Regions from separate parts of the Neorhizobium puerariae genome, predicted to be linked through region 2. Evidence: riboswitches for the same ligand, from Rfam matches in the RefSeq annotation. Region 2 holds a riboswitch; the other holds the start of a gene.
The links. A riboswitch is a leader RNA that binds a small molecule or an ion and turns the genes downstream of it on or off. The one in region 2 is predicted to bind S-adenosylmethionine.

Region 1 (3,241 bases), on a different contig from region 2:
GTGGCGCGACTCGTCCTGTCCGATCCGCACGCCCTCCGGGTTATAGCCATAAGCGCCGAAAGGGGAGGTCCCGCCGGTGCCGATCCATTTCGAACCGCCCTGGTGGCGCCCCTTCTGCTCCGCCAGCCGCTGCCGGAGCGTCTCCATGAGCTTCTCAAAACCGCCGAGCGACTGGATGAGCTTCTTCTCGGCCTCCGTCAGATGCTTTTCGACAAGCTTGCGAAGCCATTCCTCGGGAATGTCCGCCCCTTCGAGACCGGAAGTCTCGGAGACGGCTTCCAGCCCGCGAAAATGGGAGGAGAACGCCTGATCGAACCTGTCGATAAACCTCTCGTCCTTCACCAGTGCGGCCCGGGCGAGGAAGTAGAAAGCCTCCACGTCGAAATCCACGATTCCCTGCTCCAGCCCTTCGAGAAGGACGAGGAATTCCCGCAAGGTAACCGGAACCTTCGCCTCTCTGAGCTGCAGGAAAAACGGGATGAACATCGCCGGTCGGTTTACTCCATGCCGATCTTCTCCAGATCGTAGGGCGTCGTCTGGTAGATCTCGTTGATCCAGTTGCCGAAGAGAAGATGCGCATGGCTGCGCCAGCGGTTCAAGGGCGTCAGCGTATCGTCGTTGTGCGGAAAATAATCGTGCGGCAGCTTGATGGGAATGCCGGCATTGACGTCCCGGAAATATTCATCCGCCAGCGAGGTCGAATCATACTCCACATGATTGAACATGTAGAGGCGCTTGCCGACCTTCTCATGCACGAGACAAAGGCCCATCTCATCCGATTCCATCAGGATGTCGAGACCGCGCGCCGTCTCGACATCGGCGCGGCGCACCTCGGTCCAGCGGGATACCGGCACCTGAAAATCATCCGAAAAACCATTGAGATATACGGATGAAGGGCAAAGATTGCGATGGCGGTAGACTCCGAATGCCTTTTCCTTCAGCTCGTATTTCGGCACGCCGTGGAAATGATAGATCGCCGCCATCGCCCCCCAGCAGACGTTCATGGTCGAATGAACGTTGGTCGACGTCCAGTCGAAGATCTTCCGCATTTCGTCCCAGTAGGTGACTTCTTCATAGGGCAGCGTCTCGATCGGAGCGCCGGTGATGATGAAACCGTCGAACTTCCGGTGCTTCACTTCTTCCCAGGTCTCGTAGAAGGCCAGCAGATGCTCTTCCGACGTGTTCTTGGCCTTGTGATTGCCGACGCGCACCAGCGAAAATTCCACCTGCAGCGGCGTCGTGCCGACAAGCCGCGCCATCTGGATCTCGGTCTTGATCTTGTTCGGCATGAGGTTCAGGAGCCCGATCTGCAGCGGACGAATGTCCTGCCGCACCGCCGCGGTTTCGGTCATGACCCGCACACCCTCCTGAACGAGAGTGCTGAATGCGGGCAGCGTATCGGGAATCTTGATCGGCATTTCCAAACCCACAAAAACAAAAACCGGCGGCGAAAAAATCGCGACCGGCCCGTGGGAAGTCATCTTCTCGCGGCCCTTTAGCGACTTTTTTTACGTGGCTGCAAGCCGGCCGGCCAAATCACCACGGAATTACGGATCTTCAAATACGCCTTGCTACGCCCGACGTCAATGGGAGCAAAATTTCCCTATCGCTCCCGCCGCGCCATGAATGCCATACGCTCGAAAAGGTGGACGTCCTGCTCGTTCTTCAGAAGCGCCCCGTGAAGCTTCGGCAGGGCGTTCTTCACATCGCCCCTGAGGTCGGCGGGGTCCACGTCGTCGGAAATGAGAAGCCTGATCCAGTCGAGCGCCTCGGAGGTGGACGGTTTTTTCTTCAGCCCGGGCATCTCGCGGATCTCGTAGAACTGGGCAAGCGCATTGCGCACCAGCGCCTGCTTGATGCCGGGATAATGCACCTCGACGATACGGGTGAGCGTGTCGACATCGGGAAAACGGATATAGTGGAAGAAGCAGCGGCGCAGGAAAGCGTCCGGCAGTTCCTTCTCGTTGTTGGATGTGATGATGACGATAGGCCGGACCGTGGCCTTCACGGTCTCGCCGGTCTCATAGACATGGAATTCCATACGGTCCAGCTCCTGCAGGAGGTCGTTCGGGAATTCGATGTCCGCCTTGTCGATCTCGTCGATCAGCAGCACGATCTTCCGGTCCGAGGCGAAGGCCTGCCACAGCTTGCCGCGGCGAATGTAATTGGTGACGTCATGGACGCGTTCGTCTCCGAACTGGCTGTCGCGCAGCCGGGAAACAGCGTCATATTCGTAAAGCCCCTGCTGCGCCCTGGTCGTGGACTTGATGTTCCATTCGATGAGATCGAGACTGAGGGCAGCCGCGACCTGCCGGGCGAGTTCCGTCTTGCCCGTACCGGGTTCGCCCTTGACCAGCAGCGGCCGTTCAAGCCGGATCGCGGCATTCACCGCCACCATCAGCTCCTTGTCGGCGATATAATCCGCTGTACCCTGAAACTGCATGTCTTCGTCCCGATCTCAAAACCCCGCGCAAACTAGTGACTGGATATGGACGAAGCAAGCGCAAGCGGCTTTCCCTTTCCGCTCGGTTTACGCTATGGGCAGTGTCATGACCCACGCGACTTTCACGATCCTGCTCGGCGGCGATCTCATTGTCACCGAACGCCTGCGAAAGGCCGTCAGCGCGAGCCGCTTCATCGCGGCCGACAGCGGCATCCGTCATGCGACCGCACTCGGGGTCGAGCCGGAACTCTGGGTCGGTGATTTCGATTCCACCGATGCCGAGCTTGCAAGACAATGGCCGGGCGTGAAACAGCAGACCTATCCGCCCGCCAAGACGGAAACCGACGGCGAAATCGCCACGTCGGAGGCGATAGACCGCGGCGCGACGCGGCTGGTTTTCGCTGGCGCGCTCGGCGGCGAGCGCAGCGACCACGCGCTGCAGCATCTCATCCATGCCATGAGTCTGGCCGAACGCGGCTTCGACATTCTGCTGACATCCGGCGAGGAAGAGGCGATCCCCCTGCTTTCCGGAGCCAGGACACTGGATCTGCCCGAAGGTTCGCTCTTTTCGGTCGTCGGCTTCTCCGGCCTGGAAGGGCTGGACATCATCGGCGCGCGATATCCGCTCGACAACTTCTCCCTACCTTTCGGCTCCTCCCGCACGGTTTCGAACGTTGCGGAAGGACCGGTGGAAATCCATCTAAGAAGCGGCAGGGCCATGATCCTCGCCCGCCCCTACGACTTTTCCGGAGCATGAGGCCATATGGCACCTCCCATCCTAAAGCTTGACGACATCTT
Region 2 (3,241 bases):
CTTGAAGTTAGGGATAATCGATATGGTGAATCCGGTTACACCGGATTCACCATATCGGCTGGTCAGGTCAGGCGGAGATGCCGGAAAGCGCCCTGGCGAAATCCTCAAGCAGGTCCTCGGTGTCCTCGATGCCTGCGGAAAGGCGCAGGGTGCCGGGCGATATGCCGAGCTCGGCGCGTGCTTCGTCCGTCAGGTTCTTGTGCGTCGTGGTGGCCGGATGCGTGATCAGGCTCTTGGAATCTCCGAGATTGTTGGAGATCCTGACGATCTCCAGCGCATTCTGCAGCTTGAAGGCGGCTTCCTTGCCCCCCTTCAGCTCGAAGGCGACGAGCGTCGAGCCGCCCTTCATCTGCCCGGCGACGATGTCGGCCTGGGGATGGTCCTTGCGGCCCGGATAGATGACGCGCGCGACCTGTTTCTGCTCGGCCAGGAAATCGGCGATCTTCGAGGCGCTCTCCGTCTGCTGCTTGACGCGCAGCGGCAGCGTTTCGACGCCCTTCAGCAGCGTCCAGGCGTTGAATGGCGACATGGCTGGGCCGGTATGGCGGAAATAGTCGTGCAGGTTCTCGTCGATCCAGGCCTTGTCGGACAGCACGACGCCGCCGAGGCAGCGCCCCTGGCCGTCGATATGCTTGGTCGCCGAGTAGACGACGATATGGGCGCCGAGTTCCAGCGGCTTCTGGAAGAGGGGCGTCGCAAACACGTTGTCGACCACCACCTTGGCGCCGATCTGGTTGGCGAGCTTGGCGACGCCGGCGATATCGACCACTTCGAGCGTCGGGTTGGTCGGGCTTTCCAGGAAGAAGACCTTGGTTTTCGGCGTGATCGCATTTTCCCAGTTTTCCAGGTAGCGGCCGTCGACCAGCGTGCAGTCGATGCCGTATTTGGGAGCAAGCGTCTCGACCACCCAGCGGCAGGAGCCGAAAAGGGCGCGGGCCGCGACGATATGGTCGCCGGCCTGGAGCTGGCAGAGGATGGCCGAGGTGACGGCGGCCATGCCGGAAGCCGTGGCGCGGGCGTCTTCGGCGCCTTCCAGGGCGCACATGCGCTTTTCGAACATGTCGTTGGTGGGGCTGCCGTAGCGCGCGTAGATGAAACCGTCCGTCTCGCCTTTGAAGCGTGCTTCGGCCGCTTCCGACGTGTCGTAGACGAAGCCCTGGGTCAGGAAGATCGCTTCCGAGGTTTCGCCATATTGCGAGCGCAGCGTGCCGCCGTGAACGAGCTGGGTTGCCGGGCGCCATTTGTTTGTCATGCTAGTCCCCATTCCAAAACAAAAAAACCGGTCGCAAAAAGCAGACCGGTTTCGCACCCGGTCCTTTTAGCCACTTGTTTAACGTGGCTGCAAGCCGACCGGCCAAATCACCACGGGATAAAGCTGCCATACGCCTGCTCTCGGCTTGCGTCAATGGCTCTGATTTGGTTTTGTCGCGTTGAAATACGGAAGAGACATGATGGCTCGCGAAACAGGCATTCTGGCGGACCGCGCGATTGCGGCGCTTTTCGAAAATGGACGGCTGATCTCGGAGCGCGAGCTGGATCACGATCAGATCCAGCCGGCGAGCCTCGACCTGCGTCTGGGCGCGAAAGCCTTCCGCGTCCGCGCAAGCTTCATGCCGGGTCCCACGAGCCTCGTCTCCGACAAGCTCGACAGGCTGAAACTGCATGTGATCGATCTTTCGGAAGGCGCGGTGCTCGAAACCGGCTGCGTCTATATCGTTCCGCTGATGGAGAAGCTCGATCTGCCGGCCAACATGTCGGCGTCGGCCAATCCGAAAAGCTCCACCGGCCGGCTCGATATCTTCACCCGCGTCATTACCGATTACGCGCAGGAATTCGACAAGATCCCGGCCGGCTATTCCGGTCCGCTCTATCTCGAAATCTCTCCGCGCACCTTCCCGATCGTCGTGCGGCGCGGCTCGCGCCTGTCGCAGATCCGGTTCCGGGTCGGCAACGCGCTGCTCGGCGAGCCGGAGCTGCTGCGGCTTCATCGCGACGAAACCCTCGTCGCCGCCAAGCAGCCGAATGTCACCGGCGGCGGCATCGCGCTGTCGATCGATCTTGCCGGCGACAAGGACGGCCTCATCGGTTATCGCGGCAAGCACCACACGGCCGTCGTCGATGTGGACAAGAAGGCCCAGCACGACATTTTCGATTTCTGGGAGCCGCTCTACAGCCGCGGCCGCAACGAACTGATCCTCGATCCGGACGAATTCTACATCCTTGTCTCGCGCGAGGCGGTGCATGTGCCGCCGCTCTACGCCGCGGAGATGACCCCCTTCGATCCGCTGGTCGGCGAATTCCGCGTCCATTACGCCGGCTTTTTCGATCCGGGGTTCGGCCATGAAGAGGCCGGAGGGCGGGGTAGCCGCGCGGTCCTCGAAGTGCGGAGCCACGAGGTGCCTTTCATCCTGGAGGACAGCCAGATCGTCGGCCGTCTGGTCTACGAGCATATGCTGAAAAGACCGGAAGGACTTTATGGCGCGGGCATGGGATCGAACTATCAGGCGCAGGGCCTGAAGCTCTCCAAGCATTTTCGCGTCTGAGCGCGCCAGGGCCGCTTGACAGGCCGCCTCTTCTGTTGGAAGTCTCAGGCCATCGTTTTGCGCATGCCTTGCCCCGAAGCGGGTTTCCTCTTTCGGGCAGTTTGCGTTCTGCGGGTGTAGCTCAATGGTAGAGCAGCAGCTTCCCAAGCTGAATACGAGGGTTCGATTCCCTTCACCCGCTCCATTTTATCTCAAAAAACGCAGCAATTTCAGTTACTTAGGAGTTTCGTCATCGTCCTATTACACACTTGATTGCACAGTTCGAACGCTGGTGGGAAAGCCAATCAAGCACGCTGACCGGCAAGGAACGAATGAGCGCGCGCCTTGACCGCATGAGCTTCATCGGCCGTCGCGGTCATCGTGGCAATCTGATTTGCGAGAGCAGCGACAGGGACCGCAGCCGCTTCTATCGCGGCGTTCTCAGTGTCCGGTGAGACATCATCTGGGATCGCTTGCACCATTGCGTCATAGACGCGGCGGGCTGCATCCAGCTTCCGGCCCAAGGCGATCAGGTCGGCGTCGTCATTCTGTGTCATCGCTAGGCGTCCTCACAAGATAGCCAAGCCGGCCGGCACGGCGAAATACGAGTATCGTGGGTCATCAACAGGGTTACGGAGAGAGATATCAGCTGTCAAAGCCGGTAAGATTGAGCCGATAGCCCTTCCGGTGACCGACGCTCACCACAGCCACGCCCGAGC

Region 1: linked by a shared signal. The riboswitch ahead of metA (homoserine O-acetyltransferase MetA) and the one ahead of ACFFP0_RS14280 (O-succinylhomoserine sulfhydrylase) in region 2 are both predicted to bind S-adenosylmethionine.

The regions. Positions count from the first base shown of each region.
Region 1 is NZ_JBHMAA010000014.1:218,550-221,790, reverse strand. It holds gene ACFFP0_RS12885 (vWA domain-containing protein) at 1-486, opposite strand, end outside; gene metA (homoserine O-acetyltransferase MetA) at 498-1,418, opposite strand; SAM riboswitch at 1,476-1,553, opposite strand; gene ACFFP0_RS12875 (AAA family ATPase) at 1,604-2,443, opposite strand; gene ACFFP0_RS12870 (thiamine diphosphokinase) at 2,550-3,200, shown strand; gene ACFFP0_RS12865 (ABC-F family ATP-binding cassette domain-containing protein) at 3,207-3,241, shown strand, end outside.
Region 2 is NZ_JBHMAA010000015.1:208,648-211,888, forward strand. It holds gene ACFFP0_RS14280 (O-succinylhomoserine sulfhydrylase) at 68-1,252, opposite strand; SAM riboswitch at 1,298-1,376, opposite strand; gene ACFFP0_RS14285 (2'-deoxycytidine 5'-triphosphate deaminase) at 1,449-2,543, shown strand; tRNA gene ACFFP0_RS14290 (tRNA-Gly) at 2,654-2,727, shown strand; gene ACFFP0_RS14295 (hypothetical protein) at 2,828-3,079, opposite strand; gene ACFFP0_RS14300 (hypothetical protein) at 3,168-3,241, opposite strand, start outside.